3 regions of the Bradyrhizobium sp. Mp27 genome follow, and region 2 is predicted to be linked to each of the others. Evidence: riboswitches for the same ligand, from Rfam matches in the RefSeq annotation. Region 2 holds a riboswitch; each other region holds the start of a gene.
The links. Region 2 has a riboswitch for cobalamin ahead of QJT78_RS36445 (TonB-dependent receptor). Riboswitches for the same ligand answer to the same signal wherever they lie in the genome.
Positions count from the first base shown of each region.

Region 1: another riboswitch for cobalamin. It lies ahead of QJT78_RS00720 (energy-coupling factor ABC transporter permease); the one in region 2 lies ahead of QJT78_RS36445 (TonB-dependent receptor).
Region 3: another riboswitch for cobalamin. It lies ahead of QJT78_RS00700 (TonB-dependent receptor); the one in region 2 lies ahead of QJT78_RS36445 (TonB-dependent receptor).

Region 1 is NZ_JASAUS010000001.1:168,689-175,745, reverse strand. Features, by position in the region: gene QJT78_RS00750 (cobalt-precorrin-6A reductase) at 1-509, opposite strand, end outside; gene QJT78_RS00745 (bifunctional cobalt-precorrin-7 (C(5))-methyltransferase/cobalt-precorrin-6B (C(15))-methyltransferase) at 508-1,689, shown strand; gene QJT78_RS00740 (cobalamin biosynthesis protein) at 1,686-2,054, shown strand; gene cobM (precorrin-4 C(11)-methyltransferase) at 2,051-2,833, shown strand; gene QJT78_RS00730 (cobyrinate a,c-diamide synthase) at 2,833-4,143, shown strand; gene cobA (uroporphyrinogen-III C-methyltransferase) at 4,140-4,871, shown strand; cobalamin riboswitch at 4,917-5,135, shown strand; gene QJT78_RS00720 (energy-coupling factor ABC transporter permease) at 5,172-5,849, shown strand; gene cobF (precorrin-6A synthase (deacetylating)) at 5,890-6,639, shown strand; gene cobT (nicotinate-nucleotide--dimethylbenzimidazole phosphoribosyltransferase) at 6,650-7,057, shown strand, end outside.
Region 2 is NZ_JASAUS010000109.1:3,675-10,731, forward strand. Features, by position in the region: gene QJT78_RS36420 (adenylate/guanylate cyclase domain-containing protein) at 1-676, shown strand, start outside; gene QJT78_RS36425 (hypothetical protein) at 803-979, shown strand; gene QJT78_RS36430 (hypothetical protein) at 1,131-1,343, shown strand; gene QJT78_RS36435 (hypothetical protein) at 1,446-1,703, shown strand; gene QJT78_RS36440 (hypothetical protein) at 1,832-2,053, shown strand; cobalamin riboswitch at 2,129-2,343, shown strand; gene QJT78_RS36445 (TonB-dependent receptor) at 2,457-4,574, shown strand; gene QJT78_RS36450 (hypothetical protein) at 4,588-5,595, shown strand; gene QJT78_RS36455 (hypothetical protein) at 5,656-6,237, shown strand; gene QJT78_RS36460 (hypothetical protein) at 6,422-6,862, opposite strand; gene QJT78_RS36465 (MerR family transcriptional regulator) at 6,948-7,057, shown strand, end outside.
Region 3 is NZ_JASAUS010000001.1:161,373-168,429, reverse strand. Features, by position in the region: gene cobT (nicotinate-nucleotide--dimethylbenzimidazole phosphoribosyltransferase) at 1-386, shown strand, start outside; gene QJT78_RS00705 (histidine phosphatase family protein) at 393-965, opposite strand; cobalamin riboswitch at 1,037-1,239, shown strand; gene QJT78_RS00700 (TonB-dependent receptor) at 1,356-3,728, shown strand; gene QJT78_RS00695 (PepSY domain-containing protein) at 3,741-5,162, shown strand; gene QJT78_RS00690 (aspartate/glutamate racemase family protein) at 5,284-6,036, shown strand; gene hydA (dihydropyrimidinase) at 6,033-7,057, shown strand, end outside.

The DNA.
Region 1 (7,057 bases), on a different contig from region 2:
ACGATCACGTCGGCAGCGAAGGGCAGGGGTGCCTCGGGCGGATCGACGAAACGCAACGTGTAGGCATGCTGTGGCTTCGTCGCGAACGGCGCGATGTGCTGGCGGCCGATGGCGAGGAACACTTTAGCCGTCGCCTCGGGCAGCGCGGCGACCGCGGCGTTGACGTCGTGAACTTCGATCCAGTTGTCGCCGGGCGCCCTGGTCCAGGGTGCGCGCTCCAACGCAATCAATTGCGTGCCGGTTTCCGCGCTGGCCTCGACCGCGTGGCGGCTCATCTCGGCGGCGAAGGGGTGCGTCGCGTCGATCACATGCGTGATGCCTTCGCTGCGAATATAGCCGGCAAGCCCGCTCACGCCGCCGAAGCCACCGATGCGGGTCGGCAGCGGCTGATCGGCGGGCGCGCGGGTTCGGCCGCCATAGGAATACACGGCGTCGATGCGCGCGCGTGCGATTTCCGCGGCGAGCAAGCTCGCATCGGCGGTTCCGCCCAGAATGAGGGCGCGCGTCATGGCTGATCCCTGGCTGACCATCATCGGTATCGGCGAAGATGGCCTTGCCGGGCTGTCCGAGGCAAGCCGAAAGGCGCTTGCCAAGGCAGAAACTGTTTTTGGTGGCGAGCGTCATCTCGCGCTTGCTGATGTTGGGGGGCGCGGTCGTCCGTGGCCGGTGCCGTTCGACGCAGACATCGTGCTGAGCTGCCGCGGCCGGCCGACGGTGGTACTCGCCTCCGGCGATCCGTTCTGGCACGGCGCGGGTGCAAGTCTCGCCGAGAAGCTCGATGCCAACGAGTGGATCGCGCATTCGGCGCCATCGACCTTCTCGCTTGCCGCCGCGCGGCTGGGTTGGCGCCTCGAAGCCATTGCTTGTCTCGGGCTTCATGCTGCACCATTCGAGCGTCTCGTGCCGCATCTGGTGCGAGGTGCGCGCATCATTTGCCTTGTGCGTGACGGCAAGGCAGCCGGTGAGCTCGCCAAATGGTTGAGCGATCGCGGATGGGGCGCCTCGGCGTTCTGGACTCTCGCCGCGCTCGGCGGGGCGCGCGAAAGCATTGCTGAGCATCGTGCCGACAGCTTTGCTGGCGGTCTCGCCGAAAACCTGGTCGCGGTGGCCGTCGAGGCGAGGGGCGGGCAAGGCATTCCCCGCAGCTCCGGCCTGTCCGACGATCTCTTTGCTCATGACGGCCAAATCACCAAGCGGCCGGTGCGCGCGCTGGCGCTCTCGGCGCTGGCGTCGCGTCCCGGCGAGCGGCTGTGGGATATCGGCGCGGGTTCTGGCTCGATCTCTGTGGAATGGGCGCTGTGCGGCGGGACGGCGACCGCCATCGAGGCGCGTGAGGATCGTGCCGCGAATATCCGCAGCAATGCGGCGGCGTTCGGATTGGCGCATCGGATCACCGTCATCGCGGGGAGCGCGCCGGGCGCTCTCGCCGGACTGGAAGCGCCGGATGCCGTCTTCATCGGTGGCGGTCTCGATATCGCAATGTTCGATGCCATTTGGCCGCGGCTCTCGCCGGGTGCGCGGCTCGTCGCGCATGCGGTGACGCTGGAGACGGAGGCGCTGCTCGGCGAACTGCACCAGCGCCATGGCGGTGAGTTGATGCGGGTCGAAATCGCACATGCCGGCCCGCTCGGCCGCTACCGCTCCTGGGAAGCGTCGCGGCCCGTGGTGCAGTGGAGTGCGGTTCGATGAGAGTCGCCGGACTCGGATTCAAGAAGGGTGTGACGCTCGCTTCGCTGCGCGAGGCGCTGCTGGCAGCCGGTGGTTCCGAAGGCCTTGCGGCGGTCGCGACTGTCAGCGACAAGGCCGACGCGGAGCCGCTCAAACAGCTCGCGCGTGAATGCGGCGTGCCGATCAAGCCGGTTCCGGCCGACATGCTGGCGGGCATCGAGACGCCGACGCAGTCAAAACTCGTCGCGGAAAAGTTCGGCACGGGCTCGGTCGCTGAAGCCGCGGCGCTCGTTGCCGCTGGCCCTCGCGCGCGATTGATTGCGACGCGGGCGGTCTCGCGGGATCGCACCGCAACGGCGGCGATCGCGGAAGGAGACGGCGCATGACGGTGCACTTCATTGGTGCAGGACCGGGCGCTCCGGATTTGCTGACGTTGCGCGGACGCGACCTGATCGCGGCCTGTCCGGTCTGCCTCTATGCGGGCTCGCTGGTGCCCGAGGGCGTGCTGGCGCATTGCCCGCCCGGTGCGCGCATCGTCAACACCGCGCCGCTGTCGCTCGACGAGATCATCGCGGAGATCGCCGCCGCGCATGCCGCCGGCAAGGATGTTGCCCGCTTGCATTCCGGCGATCTCGCGATCTGGTCGGCGATGGGCGAGCAGCTCCGCCGCCTCCGCGCGCTCGGTATCCCCTACACGGTCACGCCGGGCGTGCCGTCCTTCTCGGCCGCGGCAGCCGCGCTGGAGACCGAGCTGACGCTGCCCGGTCTTGCCCAGTCAGTCGTGCTGACGCGCACGCCGGGCCGCGCCAGCGCGATGCCTGAGGGCGAAAAGCTCGCGGCGTTCGCCGCCACCGGTGCGGTGCTCGCGATCCATCTGTCGATCCATCTGCTCGACAAGGTCGTCGCCGAGCTGACGCCGCATTACGGCGCGGACTGCCCGGTCGCGATCGTCTGGCGCGCGAGCTGGCCGGACCAGCGCATCGTTCGCGCCACGCTGGCGACACTCGATGCCGCCGTCGGCACCGAGATGGAGCGCACCGCGCTCATTTTGGTTGGCAAGACGCTTGGCGCTGCGGATTTTGACGAGAGCCGTCTCTATGCCGCCGACTACGACCGCCGCTATCGGCCGGTCGGCGCCGACCCGCGCTTTCCGGAGGCATCGTGATGCCGGCAGGGCTCGTCATCTCCGCGCCGGCCTCCGGCGTCGGCAAGACCACGCTGACGCTGGCGCTGGCGCGTGCCTGGCGCAATCGCGGATTGAACGTGCAGTGCTTCAAGAGCGGGCCCGATTATATCGATCCCGCCTTCCATGCCGCTGCGACGGGGCGCGCTTCCGTCAACGTCGATAGCTGGGCGATGGATCGCGGGACGATTGCTCATCTCGTCGGTCGCGGCACTGACGCCGATGTCGTGCTTGCCGAGGGCTCGATGGGCCTGTTCGACGGCGTCGCCGCGCGCGGCGTCTCCGGCACCGGCGCCACCGCCGACATTGCCGAGATGCTGGGCTGGCCGGTGCTGCTGGTGATCGATCCCTCCGGACAGGCGCAGACGGCGGCGGCGATCGCCGCAGGCCTTCGCGACTATCGTGCCGGCGTGCGGCTTGCCGGCGTGGTGCTCAATCGCGTCGCCAGCCCGCGGCATGAAGATCTCGTGCGGCGTGCATTGAACGACGCCGGCATCGCCGTGTTCGGCGCGCTGCCGCGTCATGCCGAGATCAGCCTGCCGAAACGGCATCTCGGCCTGGTGCAGGCCGAGGAGCAAGCCGAGATCGGCAAGCTGATCGACGAAGCCGCGCGCTTCGTCGCCGAGCATGTGGATCTCGACGCGGTGCTGCGATCGGCAGCGAGCTGGTCGCCGCAACCAGCGGCAAGCGGCATCAATGTGACGCCGCCCGGACAGCGCATTGCGTTGGCCCGCGATGCCGCGTTCTCCTTCATCTATCCACACATGCTGGAGGCCTGGCGCGCGGCCGGCGCCGAGATCTCGACATTCTCGCCGCTTGCCGATGAAGCGCCTGACGCGAGCGCCGATGTCTGCTGGCTACCCGGCGGCTATCCCGAACTCCATGCCGGCACGATCGCGGCCAATGCGCGCTTTCGCAGCGGCTTGCGCGCGTTCGCTGATACACGGCCGGTGCACGGCGAATGCGGAGGCTATATGGTGCTGGGAACCGCTCTGACCGACGCCGACGGCATCCGTCATGAGATGACGGGCCTGCTCGGACTGGAGACAAGCTTTGCCAAGCGCCGCATGCATCTCGGCTATCGTCTCGCTGCGCTCGCCGCGCCGATGCCGGGCCATCAGGTCGGCGCGCGCCTGCGCGGTCATGAGTTCCACTATTCGACGATTATCGCGCAGCCGGATACGCCGCTGGCAGTCGTGCACGATGCAACAGGCGCGGTCATCGCCGAGACCGGCTCGCACCGCGGTCATGCCACCGGCACGTTCTTCCATCTGATCGCGGAGGATCGGTGAGCGGTTTTGTCACTTTCATCTCGGCCGGCCCCGGCGACCCCGAGCTCCTCGCGCTCAAAGGCGCGGCGCGGCTGCGCGATGCCGACGTGGTGCTCTATGACGACCTCGCCTCGGGCGCGATCCTCGATCTGGCCCGGCCCGGCGCCAACCTCGTCGCGGTGGGGAAGCGGGCAGGGCGGCCCTCGACCAAGCAGCACCACGTCAACCGCCTGCTGATCGACTACGCCGCGGCGGGCGTCCGCGTGGTGCGGCTGAAATCGGGCGATGCCGGTATCTTTGGCCGGCTCGAGGAGGAGCTGGAGGCGCTGCGCGAAGCCGGCATCGGCTACGAGATCATTCCCGGAATCACCTCGGCCTGTGTCGCCGCCGCGCAAGCCGGCATTCCCCTGACCCGGCGCCACACCTCGCGCCGGGTGCAGTTCGTGACCGGGGCCGATGTCACCGGCGAGCTGCCGCAGAATTTGAACTGGGCGGCGCTGGCGGATCCCGAAGCGACCACCGTGGTCTATATGGGCCGCCGCACCTTTCCGGCGCTTGTCGCAAAATTGATCGAGCACGGCCTCGCGCCTGATACCCCGGCGCTGTTCGCCGAATCCCTCGGTCGTCCCGACGAGCGGCTGGTCCGCACCACCATTGCCGAGCTGGCGGAACAGCTTGCGCGGGGCGGCGCGGCCTCGACGGCGGCGGTGATCCTGTTTGGCGCGCTGGCGGGCGATTATCCGTCATGACCGTCCCGGCCGCCCTTCGCCCCTTGACGCCCGGCTGGCGAAAGGGGCACACAGGAGATGCATGGTGCTCGAGGCGGCGCAAACCGCCGGAGCATAATCGGGAATGGGGGTGGGCGGACGGTTGCGCCGCCCAAAACCCCAGCCGCCCCCGCGACTGTAAGCGGTGAGGGGCTCCGAACCGCCACTGGGCCGCAAGGCTCGGGAAGGCCGGAGAACCCCAGTGAACCGCGAGCCAGGAGACCGGCCGTGCATGTCTTGTGGCCAAGGCCGTCGGGTGTGACGGCAGGAAGGAACTGAACCATGCATATCGAACCCGGAGTCGTATCGGGCGCCAAGCTCGTGTTGAGTTACGCAACCGGCATCGCCGTCGGCGGCGTTGCGCTGAAGCTCGCGGTCGAGACCGTGCGCGAGCAGGGCATCACGTCGTTCGCGGCGCGGACGCTCGCCACCACGGGCCTCGTGTTCGTCTTCTTCGAGATCCTGCCGCACTTCCCGGTCGGCGTCTCCGAGGTGCACTTCATCCTCGGCTCGACCCTGTTCCTGCTGTTTGGGGCGGCGCCCGCGGCCTTCGGCCTTGCGTTCGGACTGTTGTTCCAGGGCATCTTCTTCGAGCCGCCCGATCTGCCGCAATTCGGCATGAACGTCACCACGCTGCTGGTGCCGCTGTTCGGGATCCAGGCGATCGCCGCGCGGATCATTCCCCGCAACACCGCCTATGTCGATCTCAGGTATCGCCAGGCGCTGGCGCTTTCGACCACGTATCAGGCCGGCGTCATCGCCTGGGTCGCGTTCTGGGCGCTCTATGGCTCCGGCTTCGGTGCCACCAACCTCGTCAACATCGCGACCTTCGCGGCCTCCTATGCGCTCGTCATCGTGATCGAGCCGCTCGCCGATCTCGCCGTGCTGGCACTGGCAAAATCGCTGCGCGGCGTCACCGCGCCCGGCCTCGTCACGCCGCGCCTCCACAACGCGGCTTAAGAGACAAGGGGCGGCCGCGATGGCCGCCCCCACACGCGCGATGCTCACGCTATCCCTGATAGGCATCGGTTGCGGCGATCCCGGGCAGCTCACGCGCGCCGCCGTTCAAGCCATCAACGCGGCCGATCTCATCCTGATCCCGCGCAAGGGGACGGCGAAATCAGATCTCGCAGATCTCAGGCGGACGATCTGCGCCGATGTGCTCACCAGTCCAACGACGCGCATTGCCGAGTTCGACCTTCCCGTGCGCGATGCCGGTGAAGCGGACTATCACAAGGGCGTCGACGATTGGCACGATGCCGTGGCCGCGGCGTGGTCGCGGACGATCGCGAGCCATCTCGAAGGTGAAGGCAAGGTCGCGCTGCTGATCTGGGGCGATCCCTCGCTGTACGATTCCTCGCTGCGCATTGCGCGGCGGCTCGATCCCTTGCCTGATATCGAGGTCGTGCCCGGCATCACCTCGATCCAGGCACTGTGCGCGGCGCATGCGCTCCCGCTCAACGACATCGGCGAACCCTTCCTGGTCACGACGGGGCGCCGCTTGCGCGAGGGCGGCTGGCCGCAAGGCGTCGATACCGTGGTGGTGATGCTCGACGGCGCCACGGCGTTCCAGTCGCTCGATCCAGCCGGGCTGCACATCTGGTGGGGCGCCTATCTCGGCATGCCCGATCAGATCGCCATGTCGGGCGTTCTTGCCGAGATCGCCCCGCGCATCGTCGCCGCGCGACAGGATGCGCGCGAGCGGCATGGCTGGATCATGGACAGCTACATTCTCAAGCGTAGGCCGTAAGCGAGGCAGCATGCCCCCCGATTGGATCACCCGGAAATGCCCCGATGTCTCCGCTGTCCATCGCGAGGCGGCGCTCGCGCGTCAGGCGCAACTCACAAAACCGGCCGGCGCGCTCGGCCGGCTGGAGCAGCTTGCGGTGGAGCTTGCGGGCCTGCAGGCGACCGAGCAGCCGCGCGCCGCGCGGGTGCCGATCATTATCTTCGCCGGCGATCACGGCATCGTCGCGCAGGGCGTGTCGGCCTATCCGCAAGGAGTGACCATCGCGATGATGGCGAATTTCGCCTCGGGTGGTGCCGCGATCTCGGTGCTGGCGCGTGAGCTTGGCTCAAGCCTTGAGGTCGTGGACGCCGGTACGCTGGCGCAGGAGGCGATCGCGGGCGTCGTCACCGACAAGCCGCGCCAGGGCACGCGCGACTTC
Region 2 (7,057 bases):
CCATCGCGGCGTCATCGACAAATACATCGGCGATGCCATCATGGCCTATTGGGGGCCTCCCTTCATCGAGGAGGACGAGCCGGCGCTGCTCGCCTGCTTCGCCGCCATCGACATGGCCGATCAGGTGCCCGTGCTCCAGAAGCAGTTGCCGGACCTGCTCGGCATCCGCGCCATGCCGGCGGCGTGCGACCTGCGGATCGGCATCGCCACCGGCGAAGTCCTGACCGGCAGCATCGGCTCCGAGCTGATGATGAGCTTCACCGTGATGGGCGACGCTGTGAACCTGGCTTCACGGTTGGAGGGCGTCAACAAGATCTACGGCACCCGCATCCTGATCTCGCAAGCCAGTGCGGACGCGATCGGCTCGAGCTGCGAGCTGCGCGAGATCGATCGTCTCGCGGTGGCCGGGCAGAGTGCGCCACAAGCCATTTTCGAGGTGATGAGCAAGGCGCACGGACTCAGCGTCCCGCAGCAGAGCCTGCGCACGCACTATGCAGAAGGCCTTGCCGCCTATCGCGCCCGGCGTTTCGACGAGGCTCGCGCCGCCTTCAACACGGCGCTCGAAGCCGTGCCCGGCGACGGTCCCTCGCGCACGCTGCTCGGCCGCATCGCGCAGTTCGAGGCCAATCCGCCGGACGCCAATTGGGACGGCGCATGGCGGCTGGAGCAGAAATAGCGGTCCTTGCCGGGCCGGCAGCGCCCTTGCCGGAAAAAACGCTTCTACTCGATAACGATGTTCGCAGTGACCTAATTCGCGGGCTTAGGTTAGTCGTCCCTTGAGGCGTTTGATGGGGACACGCCGATGACAGAACTTCAGGACAGGCTGGAACGGTTCGAGACGCTCACCGCCGAATGCGAGCTGATCGCCAAGCTCGCGACCGACAGCACCAAGCGCGAGTTCTATCTGAAACTCTCGGAGCAGTACCGTCAGCTGGCGGTTGATATGCGGAAGGTGATCGCGACCAAGGCTGCGGCCTGACGCCGATTGCAAGCCGTTCTTAATGTTTGGCGCGCATCCTTCGGGATGCGAGCGTCACGATCCATGATTGCTCGCGGTGGGAATGCCGAGGTCCGTTGCTGTGCAGCGTACCTCGCCACGTCGCTTTGCCGCTCCTTACCCGGGCAATCCCATGCGCCTTGTTGCAGTCCTGATTTTCGCGCTCATGACGGCCGCCTGCAATCAGGAGCAGGACATCACCGGCTCGACCCCGGTCTGTGCCATGCGCAACTACAGCTCCTACAATCCCCGCGACATGAACCAGTGCGTTGCCGCCTGCAAGGCGTGCGACCACGGCAACACCGTCACCTGCACCACGTCATGCACCCTCAAGGGCGCGCACTGAGCGGCGGCGCTGCCTGGAGCTGGGGCTGATGGTGCTCGGGCACCGGAACGATTCACATGGGTTCGTCATTGAAAGGGCAGGCAGGACGCGGAGTCCTATGGAATGGGTATGCTCGATCCCGGTCGGTTCCTGGTGTCGTGCTCGCATTGCGATGCATGGCCGATGGCGGCCAACGTCAAACGTTCGAGCTGGTCTTCGTCGCCGCACGAGGTCCGCTTCGTATGCCCGCGCTGTCGCCGCGAGGAGACCGCCATCATCTCGGCCTCTGGTGAGCTGACCCCGATCCGGCGCAGCGACGCCCCGCTGCGCGACGTCACCGCGGCCTGGGCTCAGGCGCAGCGGCCGAGAGGGCGGGCGTAACCCGCCCGTCACAGGACCAAGAGGGCGGGTGTAGTCAGCTCTGCGCAAGGCCTTGCGCGGCCTGTCTTTGGAACCCGGCCTAGGCCCACGCGTTTCCGCTCCGACATCAACGCATCGAGGCCCTACGAATGATCAGCGAGCATTTCGACACCCGCACCCGGATCAACATGAAGCTGGCGCTGGATCGGGTCTGCCGCAATCGCCCGGTCGGCGAGGACCATTGCTTTCGCAGGTCCGTTGCCGAGAACATCATCCGCTGCGCGCTCACGGGCCGCACCGGCATCGGCCAGCTCGTCGATGCCGGCGAGCGGGCAGTGATCAGGACGCGTGCCGAGCGGGAGCCGGCCTGATTGCGCCGGCTCAATCTCCGGTGCGGTGCTTTGCCCGTCATGCAACCGGCCGATTGACTCTCCGCTTGCCCGCCCCCTAGATTGGTCGGTGACGGTTCTCCTCACGGAGATCAAAAGGGAACGTGGTGCGAGGTTTTCCCGATACCGGGATATTCTCAACGCCATGGCTGCCCCCGCAACTGTAAGCGGTGAATCTTTCGTCATATGCCACTGGGAATCTCGGTCCTGGGAAGGCGACGGAAGGTAACGACCCGCGAGCCAGGAGACCTGCCGTCAGCCGTGGTCACACGCGAAAATGTCGGTCGGGGAGTACAGACATTAGCTTCACCGGAGCAATCGAACGCTCCGCCGTGAAACCTCGTTCGCTGTGACGTGCCACTGACGTCATACCGAGGTTACAAGAGTGTCCCGTATTGTCTTTGCCGCCAGGCGCTTCCGCGCCGGCGTTGTCGCGTTCGTTTCCCTGTATTCGCTCGATCCGTCCATTGCCCAGGCCCAGCAGTCGGCATCGCCCGATCTGCTGCCGCCGGTCGAGGTCGCGCCGACCGAGCGTCCGGCCAAGCCGCAAGTCGCGCGGCCTGTGCCCGACCAGCCCGAGCGGCGGCGCGTCGCTCGATTGCCGAAGCCCGAGCTGGCGCCGGCGTCGCCCCCGGTTGCCGGGGTATCCGCGGCCAACCTGTTTCCGACGGTCGTCGTCAGTCCGACGGGCGTTGTCACTCCGACCAATCTGGTTGCGAGCTCGGTGACGGTTCTGACCGCCAGAGACATGGAGCGTGATCAGCGCCGGACCGCATCCGATGCAGTGAGCGCCGTTCCAGGCCTCAACCTCGTGCAGACCGGCGGTCCCGGCGGACAGACATCGATCTTCACACGCGGAACGAACTCTAATCACACCAAGGTTTTGATCGACGGCATCGACGTCAGCGATCCTAGCAACCCGAACCGCTCGTTCGATTTCGGCCAGCTGCTCACCTCCGACATTCAGCAGATCGAAGTCCTGCGTGGTCCGCAGAGCGGTCTCTACGGCGCAGATGCGCTGGGTGGCGTGATCTCCATCGTGACGAAGAAGGGCGACGGTCCCGCCCGCGCGACCGGCTCGATCGAGGGAGGCTCGTTCGGAACGTTCAACCAGACGGCAGGTCTGAGCGGTTCACAGGACCACTTCAACTATGCCTTCAACGTTGCGCATTTCCACGCGAACGACGTGCCGGTGACGCCGCTCGAATTGCTGCCGCCGGGTCAGAAGGCGATCGGCAACTACTACGACAATATGACCTATTCCACGAAGCTTGGCGCCGAATTGAGCGAAAACCTGACGCTCAATGGGGTGGCGCGGTACACTGACGCCACCCTGCGCTTTACCGGAGACACCTTCGATCCCGTCACATTCGCGAGCTTTCCCGCGGCCGCGCAAAGCACGCAGACGGTGCACCAGCTCTTCACGCGCGGGGAGGCGGTCTGGTCCGCTCTCGACGACCGGATGAAGAGCTATTTCGGCGTCAACTACACCAATCACTGGAACTACAACATCTCGCCCGGCAACGCGATGGCCACGATCACGACCGGCGATCGCGTCAGGTATGATTGGCACACCACGACCCAGCTCGCGCCCAACAACAATGTCATCATTGGCGCGGAGCATGAGATCGAAACACTGCAAACGGCGACGGTCTCGGCGCAGAACGTCAACAAGGCCGGATATATGGAGCTGCAGTCCCAGTTCCGGGATCGCGTCTTCTTCACGGCCAACGTCCGGCAGGACGACAACGAACGGTTTGGAGACCATCCGACCTTTCGTCTGGCGTCTGCCGTGATCGTGCCGGTCACGGATACGAAGTTCAAGGGAAGCTACGGCACGGGGTTCAAGGCGCCGACGCTCAACCAGCTTTACGTCAGCTTTCCCGCGTTCTTCTTCTTTGCAAATCCCAACCTCAGGCCCGAGGAAAGCGTCGGATACGACGCCGGCTTCGAGCAACCCTTGTTTTGCGATCGCGTTCGCTTCGGGTCGACCTACTTCCGCAACAACATCACGGACCTGATCCAGAGCACGTTCGATCCCGTGACATTCACGAGCACCAACACCAATATCGGCAAGGCGATCACGGAGGGTACGGAGAGCTTCGTCGCGGCGGCGATCACCGACCGGCTTCGCGTTCGTGCCGACTACACTTTTACCCGCGCGGTGGATGCGACGACGGGACTGGAGCTGCTGAGGCGTCCGAAGGAGAAGTGGAGCGCAAATGTCATCTGGAATCCGATCGACCCGCTCACATTGTCCGCAACAGTGTTGCACGTCGGGAGTTTCGTCGATGGCAACCGTGACTTCAGCATTCCGCGTCTGCTGGCTCCGGCCTACACCGTCGTCAACGTGGCGGCCGAATATCTGGTCACCGACCAGGTGAAGGTGTTTGGCCGGGTCGATAATCTCGCCAATGTGCACTATCAAAATCCGACCGGCTTTCTGCAGCCGGGACTGGGCGTCAATGGCGGCATTCGCCTGGCGAATTACGACGTCAGATAGTGAGAGAAGCCTCATGACAACGGCCGATCCGCTCATGGACCTGATCGCAAGCCGGCTTGCCGACGCTGAGGCCGGCTGGAGCGTCGGCACGTTCGGTGCCATTGCCGAGTTCACGCGCGAGCCCAATGAGGCCTTCGATATGGAGCAGTCGCGCAACGGGATCAGCGTCGTGACGCAGAAGGGTGGGATACGCGTTGTCTCCCACCCGGATCTGCGCCTGATCGCATCGGAATCGCCGACCACGGAGAGCTGGAGCCACCGCATCGCGCTGTGTCTTCCTCATGAAGCCAGCGCCATGAGTGGTCGTACCGTGCTGACCGAGCTCGGTCCGGATATCGAGGCGCTCCTGACAAGGGATCGCAGCGGCATCCTCTTCGACCTTGGCCTCGGGACGTTGCAGATCGACGCCTACATCCGCGTCAGCGATGCCGATGCCGTCGCCGCACTCAGGAGCCGCACGGGCCAATCCGTGTTCTCGCCCGAAAGCGATGCCATGCGAATCATTCTGGCCGCCAATCCGCACCGCGTCTTCATCAGCCGCATCGGGCGCGCCGAGGTATTCCAGCCGATCCCGCCGCCGGGCGGGCGAAGCCCTGACGGCCCGCACACCCACGTCCTGCCAAAGCTGCTCGCGCATGGCCGCACCCATGCCGCCACCGAGCCGCTGCCTGAGGGGTGGATCCCCTGCGCGCATCTCTATCCGGCCCATCCGCTGCGCGATCAATTTGGCGGCAAGCGCGCTTTCCGGCCGGATCATCACGCAGCCTTCCAGGCGCTGCTCGAACTCTATGGGCTGCCGGAGCTAACCGCGTGCAAGAGGGCCGTGATCGACGCGGTCGCGAAGGAGCGGGGACCTGAGACGGTGATGCTTCCATCCGATCGCACGGCGCGCGCCACCGTTCGCGTGGCCTTGCGCCAATTGGCGGCCATCGAACCGCACGCCGCGACAGTCGCCGCCTGGCTTGCCGTCGACCGGCGCGATCCAGCCGAGACCGAAGATCCCATGGAGGCTCTTCACTGAGTCAGACGTGATGCCGCGTTCCAGCAAAATGTGCTACAAATCCCACAAGGAGATCGTTCCATGACTGTCACCATCCTGCCGCCCCACGCCGACCGTTTCCGCCTTCATCCGGTCACCTCGCGCCTTGCGCCGATGTTCTGCTTCGCGTTGCTGACTGTGTCATGCGCGCTCGCGAGCTTCGCGCTTGCCTGCGCGACGCCGTTTGCGGCGTTCGCCGTCGTCGCCGCCGCGATGCTGCCGATGCGTCCGGCGCTGCTCGTCGTCACCGGCGCCTGGCTCGTAAACCAGACCATCGGCTTCGGCGTGCTGCATTATCCCATCGATGGCAGCACCATCGCCTGGGGCTTTGTCATCGGTGCGGCCGCGCTACTGTCGACGGCAGCGGCATCGACCGTTCTCCGCCTGCTGCCGCAGGGCCGCACGCCGCTGATGTTGGCCATCGCGCTCGTCGCCGCCTACGCCGCCTATGAACTCGCGCTGCTCGCCGCGACGCCGTTCCTTGGCGGAGAGGGCGCGTTCACTGCGGCCATCGTGACGCGCATCGGGCTGACCAGCGCCGTCTGGCTCGCCGGCCTCGTCGCCGCCTGCGAGATCGTCCGCCTGGTCGATCCGTTCGGGCGCAAGGGCGCAATGTCGGCCTGAGTGGCTGACTGGTAGCCCGGATGGAGCGAAGCGAAATCCGGGGCCGCCCGCCCGGCATGCGCAGCTTTCCCGGATTGCGCTGCGCTCCATCCGGGCTACGAGAAGTGAGGCCCGCGCGGCTCAAGCGCGTAGAACAGCAGCATCGCGCTGACCGACAGCAGTCCGAAGATCGTCAGCGCATCCATCAGCCCGCCGGCGGTTTCGGCTTCTTGGCGACCCCGAGCGCGTGAAAGACGGCGGGCTCCATCACCGGCCACAGCGCGGCCGTCGCGGTCAGGACGGTTGCCACGCACATCGCGGCCAGCAACGACGATCGGATTTTCAGGCCTGATGTCCGCGATTGCCACACGATCCAGCCCCATGCGCAGAGCACGATTGCGATCGACAACTTCGTCATCAGGCCGTGCGCGTGATCGAGCGCGGCGATCAGGCTTCCGGCGCTGGCGAGCACGACAGCGGGCAATGTGAAGGGCAGCACACAGCACGCCGTGCAGGCCGCAGCGGCGACCGCAGTCGCAACCGCCGTGCCTGCGGCCTTGCCGCCGCTTGGCTCTGCCTTCGCCGCGCAGCCGCATCCCGGCGAGGTCTCGGACGGAAGATTGCAGGACGGTCCAATAACGCTCATGTGATTCTCCTCATGCTTGTGCGTCGCGGACCCGATCGCTACGCCCTCAAGCCACTTGAGGTTCAAGCGATAAGTGAGAGCTTCCATGCGAATTGGCGTCCTCGCCAAAGCGGCCGGCGTCTCGGTCCCCACCATCCGCTATTATGAGAGCGTCGGCCTGTTGATGCGGCCGGCACGGCAAGGCGGCCAGCGCGT
Region 3 (7,057 bases), on a different contig from region 2:
ATGGCGTTGCGGGCGCTTCGCCGGAACAGATCCAGTGCGCGGTCGGCGGCCTCGAAATCGCGGCGATCTGCGGTGCCATCATTGCGGCTGCGCAAGCCCGCATTCCCGTGTTGATCGATGGCTTCATCGTATCGGTGGCAGCGCTGGCGGCGGTGCGGCTGAACCCGTCGTGCCAGCCATTCCTGCTGCCGTCGCATCAATCGGCGGAGCAGGGGCATCGGCTGGTGCTGCGCGCGCTGAACGTGCAGCCGTTGATCAGCCTCGATCTCAGGCTCGGCGAAGGATCGGGTGCCGCCATCGCGCTGCCGCTGGTGCGGCTCGCGTGCAGCCTTCACAACGGCATGGCGACCTTCGCGCAGGCCAATGTGCCGGATCGCCCGGGCTGACCCGGCTCAAGCCGCGCGCTGATTGACCGCGACGACGCGCCAACCGGTGGCGAGCCGGTCGATCCGGGTCAGTGACAACGGATCGATCACGAAGCGCAGGGCCGCTTGTGGTGTCAGATCCAGCGCAATGCAGAGTGCCGCGCGGATCGTGCCGGAGTGCACGACGAGCGTTGCCGAGCCGGCGCCGATTTGCGCGAGACCCAGCCGGACGCGCGCGACCTGATCCTCGAAACTTTCGCCGCCCGGCGGCCGTCCGTGCGCCGGATCGCTCCAGAACTGCGCATAGGCCTCCCCGCCGGTCGCCGCGAGCTCGTCATGCCGCCGGCGGGTCCAGTCGCCAAAATCCTGTTCACTGAATTCGGGCACCAACGCGGGTTCGAGTCCCAGCGCGCGCGCCGTCTCAACCGTACGTCGCGCTGGGCTCGCAAAGCTCGCAGCATCTGGCGGAAGCCTCCGCCGCAACGCCTCCAGCTGCACGCGATCGCCGAGATCGGCGGGCGCGTCGGCTGCGTGGATCGTCCCTTTGGCGCCGTCGACGGGCGCATGCCGTATCAGCCAGAGGAAGGTCTCGCCTTCCATGCCTATCTCCAAGGAAGTTGGTCGCTGTGGTAATAACGTCGCACCGGCACATTGACTCTGTCTTGTCGGTAATCCTAGATGGCTTTGACGGTTTCCCCGAGTGGGGATGAAAAGGGAATGCGGTGCGGGGATTTTGTCCCCAATGCCGCGGCTGCCCCCGCAACTGTAAGCGGCGAATCTTGCGTCACGAGCCACTGGGTATCTCGGTCCCGGGAAGGCGATGCAAGGTACTGACCCGCGAGCCAGGAGACCTGCCGTCAGCCGTGGTCACACGCGAAGATGTCGGTCGGGGAGTACAGACATTCGGCTTCATCGGAAGGCTTATAAGCCGGAAGATGGGACCTTGGTTCGCTGTGACGTGCCACTGACGTCACACCGAGGTTCCGAACTGTGTCTTCCATTCGTCTTGTACGACCGCGTTGCTTCCTGCTCGCCTCCGCTGCGCTCACATCCTTTGCCGCCCTCGATCTGCCTGCCGCCATGGCGCAGCAGGCCCGCGAGCCGCTGCCGCCGGTCGAGGTGTCGCCCGCCCAATCCCGCAAACCGGCAAAGCCGGCGGCCCGGGACGCGCAGAGCCCACGCCGCGCAGCATCGCGCAGGCCAGCGGCCGCATCGGCCGCGGCCAAGCCCGTCGTGCCGACCGCGGCGGCGCAGACGCCGCTCAACACCAATGTGATTGCCGAGAGCGCCTCGCGCCTCGGCTTGACCGTGCAGGAGACACCCGCGACCGTCGAAGTCATCTCGGCCGAGACCATGCGGGAGCAGGGCTATCGCACCGTGTCGGAGGTTGCGCAGGGCGCGGTCGGTGTCACCTCCGGCGACAATCCGGCCGAGCCCGCGGCTTTCTCCATGCGTGGCTTCACCAACAGCCAGATCAACATGCTCTACAACGGCATCAAGATCGGTCCGCAGAACATGACCTCGCGGATCACGGATACGGCCAATCTCGCAGCCGTGGAATTCTTGAAAGGTCCGGCCTCGCTGATGTCGGGCGAAGGTGCCGCCGGTGGCGCAATCAACTTGATCACGAAGCAGCCACACACCGGGCCGATCCGGAATGAAGCTGACTTTTCCTGGGATTCGCTCAACTCGTTCGGCGTCCATTACGGCTCGGGCGGCAGCACCAATTTGCAGGGGCTCGACTACCGCTTCGACATCAGCCGCGCCTCGCTCAATGGCTTTGCCGATGACACCAATACCAAGACGCTCGATGTGTCTGGCCAGCTCAATTACCGCATCTCCGACAGCCTCAAGATCTGGGGCGCGATCGAGTACCGGGAAGATCGCTCGAAGGCCTATTGGGGCGCACCGCTGGTACCGGTCGCCTTCAGCGGCTCGCATGCGACGAGCGGCATTGTCTCCGGCAATTACGTCTCGAACTTCAACAAAACGAATCTCGGTGCGATCACGATCGACGATCGTACCTTCAACACCAACTACAACGTTCTCGACAACCGCAACGTGGCACAAGAGGTGTGGCTGCGCGGCGGCTTCGAACTGAAGCTGGCGCCTGACCTGACGCTGAAGAGCCAAGCCTATGCCTATGGCGCGGAGCGTACCTGGTTCAACAACGAGATCGAGGCTTTCAATGCCAGTACGGGCCTGCCCAACTCGAACATGGTCGATCGCGAGCGCTTCTACGTTGCACATAGCCAACGCCTTGTCGGCAACATTACCGACCTGATTTGGAACGCTAATATCGCAGGCTTCGACAACCGCCTGGTCACGACACTTTCGTCCAGCTATCTCGATTTCGTCAGGCCAGGCGCCGCCAACTTCCCGGACGATTACGTCTCGCTCGTCAATCCCGATCGTGGCCTTTACGGCCTGCTCACGACGCAGCAGCAGACCGCGCGCATCGACAACGAGGCGCTGTCGTTCGAGGACCGGGTGAAGCTCACGCGAACCTTCGCGCTTGTCGGCGGCCTGCGCGTCGAGCATATCGGGCTTGACCGCAACTCGACCGACTCCGCCGGGCTGGAAAAGGCGAACTTCCCGTTCTCGAAGTCCTGGGTCCCGACGACGGGGCGCATCGGCTACACCTGGGACGCCGTTCCCGGCGTGACCTTCTTCAGCCAGTACGCCACCGGCGCCGACGTCTCCGCCAACAACATCTTCCTGCTTGGGCCAGCCCAGCCGCTCGACCTGACGACCTCGCGCACCTATGAGACGGGCGTCAAGCATCTGTTGTGGAACAACAGGGCGGAATGGTCGTTCTCGGCCTACGATATCGAGCGCAAGAACGTCTATGCCGCAGCCGGAGGCATGCAGCTCAACATTGCCGGGCGGCAGGAATCGAAGGGCGTGGAGCTTGCGGCGGCCATCCGGCCGATTGAGCCTTTGCGGCTCTGGGGCAACATCGCCTATGTCGACGCACGCTATGCCGACTACAATTTTGCCGGTGGTCCGTTCTCCGGCAACACGCCGCCGAACGTGCCGCGTGTCGTGGCCAATGCCGGTGCGTCGTACCGGTTCTTCACGCCCTGGCCGGTGGAGCTCGGCATCACGGGCCGCTATGTCGGCGACCGCTACAACACCGATGCCAACGTCGTGACGATGAAGGCCTACACCGTCGCCGACGTCTACGCCTTCGTCGACATCCCGAAGACGGTGTTCAACGCGGTCGACCAGGCCCGTCTGGGCTTCCGCGTGCGCAACATCACTGATAAGCGCTACGCGATCTGGGGCGATCCGTTCTATCCCGACCAGATCCTGCTCGGCGCGCCCAGGACCTATGAGCTCTCGGCCGCGTTCAAATGGTAGGGTGCTGACCACATGATGAACGCGATCGTCCTGCTGCATCGCTGGCTCGGGATCGCGTTCTGCCTGCTGTTCGCGATGTGGTTCGCGAGCGGAATCGTGATGCACTTCGTCCCGTTTCCGTCATTGACGGAAGCGGAACGTTTTGCCGGGCTCGCGCCGGTGGCTGGCGGAGAGGTGAGGATTGCGGTCGCGGAGGCCGTCGCCGCGAGCGGGGTCGCGGACGCCACGCGCGTTCGCCTGGTCCAGCGGAGCGACGGGCCGGTCTATGTCGTGTCGGACCCGTCGCGTGTGCGCGCGGTCCATGCCTCCGACGGACGGGATGCATCGGTGACGTCCGCCGACGTCGCGGTCGGTATCGCGCGGGATCATGCCCGGCAACGCGGGCTCGATGCCGCGCGGGCGGCGATGATGGCGGTCGCGGATTATGATCAATGGAGCGTCCCCAATGGCTTTGATCGACACCGGCCTCTGTTGCGCGTCGCTCTTGGCGATGCGGCCGGAACCGAGGTCTATGTCTCCTCGCGCACCGGCGAAGTCGTGCTGGATACGACCCGCAGCGAACGCGGCTGGAATTGGGCCGGCAGCGTCCTGCACTGGATCTATCCGACGGTCCTGAGGAGCAATTGGTCGCTTTGGGATCAGGTGGTCTCGACATTGTCGCTGGTGGCTTTTATCGCGGCGACGCTCGGCGCGGTGCTCGGAATTATCAGGATCAGGATTCGAAGGCGCGGGGTCTCGTCGCCTTATCGCGGCTGGCACGCACTGCATCACATCATTGGTCTCGTCGCGACCGTCTTCGTGCTGACCTGGAGTTTTAGTGGCTGGCTCTCGATGGATCACGGCCGGCTGTTCTCGCGCGGGGAGCTGACCCGGACCGAAGCGGGCGTGGTGTATGCCGCGCCGGACTGGACGACGGCCCCACCGGTCGGTCAGCCATCGGCTCGCGACGTCGAATGGTTCGCCGTCAATGGTGCTGTCTACCGGCGCGACCGGACCGGCCCTGCCAGTCAGGCCTTGACCAAAACGGCGGAGGCGAGCCGCAGCGGGCCGGTGGCATTCCTCGGCGAGAAGGATGTCCATGACCTGACGACGCGCCTTGCGCTGGGCTGTGGCGTCCCGTCCGTTCTTGCCGACAATGACGACTATCCCGCGCACTCCGCTGTCGCCGGAGCGCCCGTCTATCGCTCCCGATGCGGCGACCTCTGGTTCGACATCGACGCTGCTGACGGCCGCGTGCTGCAAAGACTGGATGCCTCGCGGCGGGCCTATCGCTGGTTCTATGGCGCGCTTCACACGCTCGATTTTCCCGTTCTCATGGCGCATCCGCGTGTGCGCGATATCCTGGTCGTCGGGCTCTGCTTGCTCGGGCTGGCATTTTCCGTCACCGGCATCGTGATCGGCTGGCGGCGTTTGCGGTCGACCTTCGCGGCTTGAGCTGCGTATCGAACAAATCATATGCGCCATCCAAATTGCGGGTTGCGCGGGCGATGGCAGGCGCGGATGATCGCCCGAGGGGACGCAGCGGTGCGCTCTCTCAATGGGGCGATCGTGATCGATGTCAATTCAGCGCAAGCGCCTCGGCATGATGACCCCATCGTCCAACTCGGTGCTGGAGCCCGTCACCAGTTCCATGCTGCATGGCGTGGCCGGCGTCACCGCTCATTTCTCGCGCTTCCGCGTTACCGAGATCGCGCTCGATGCCGCGGCGCTGAACCAGTTCGATGCCTCGGTGATGCTGCCGGCGGCGGATCTGCTGGCGGACGCCAAGGTCGATGCCATTGCCTGGAACGGCACGTCGGCAAGCTGGCTCGGTATCGGCCGCGACCGGAGCCTGTGCGAAGCGATCGCGGCGCGGACCGATATCCCGGCGACGACCTCCACGCTTGCCTGCATCGACGCCGTCCGCGCGCTCGGCGCCGGACGCGTCGGCCTGGTCTCACCCTATACGGACGACGTGCAACGGCGGATCGGCGAAGTCTGGGCCGAGGAGGGGATCGCCCCTCACGCCGAGCGGCATCTCGGCCTGCGCGATAATTTTTCCTTCGGTGAGGTCACGCCCGCGACGATCGCCGACATGATCCGCGCGGTCGCGGCGGACGGCGCCGATGCCGTGGTCATTCTCTGCACCAATCTCGACGGCGCCGCGCTGGCTGCAGCACTCGAACGGGAGTTGGGCATCGCCGTGCTGGACTCGGTCGCGGTCACGCTGTGGCGGACGCTCGAACTCGCCGGTGGCGACATCGCGGCCCTTGCGGCGTGGGGCCGGATCTTCCAGACATCAGCGATCATCAGACGGAGACACCTGTGACGCAGCTCGATCTCGCCATTCGCGGCAGCACCATCGTGACGGCCAGCGACGAGTTTCGCGCCGATATCGGCATTCGCGACGGACGCATCGTCAGCATCGCCGACCGCATTGAAGGTGCGGCGCGCGAGATCGACGCGACAGGTCTGCTGGCGCTGCCGGGCGGGATCGACAGCCACGTCCACATCTCCCAGGCCTCCGGCCCCGACGTCGTGATGGCCGATGATTTTGCTTCGGCAACGCGCGCGGCAGCGGCCGGCGGCAACACCATGGTGCTGCCCTTCGCGCTCCAGGAGAAGGGGACGTCGCTGCGCACCTGCGTCGAGAACTACCGCAAGCTCGCCGAGGGCGAGTGCTACATCGACACCGCTTTCCACCTCATCATCTCCGACCCCACCGCGGTCGTGCTCGGGCAGGAGCTGCCGGCCCTCGTCAAGGATGGCTACACCTCGTTCAAGGTGTTCATGACCTATGACGACCTCGTGCTCAGCGACAAGCAGCTGCTGGAAGTGTTCGATGTCGCGCGCCGCGAGGAGGCGCTCGTCATGGTCCATTGCGAGGGTTACGACGCGATCCGTTTCCTCACCGCCAAGCTCGAACGCGATGGCCATATCGCGCCTTATTATCACGGCACCTCGCGGCCGCAGGCCGTCGAGCGCGAGGCGACGCATCGCGCCATCAGCCATGCCGAGGTGATCGGCGTCCCCATCATGATCGTCCACGTCTCCGGCCGCGAGGCGATGGAGCAGGTGCGCTGGGCCCAGCAGCGCGGATTGCCGGTGCATGCCGAGACCTGTCCGCAATACATCACGCTGACGGCCGACGACATGAAAGGCCTGAACATGGACATGTCAGGCGCAAAGTATGTCTGCTCGCCGCCGCCGCGCGATGCCGAAAGCCAGCAGGCGATCTGGGAAGGCATCACCACCGGTGTGTTCCAGACCTTCTCGTCCGATCACTGCCCGTTCCGCTACGACGATCCCAAGGGCAAGCTGACGCCGAATTCCCGCACCTCGTTCCGCTG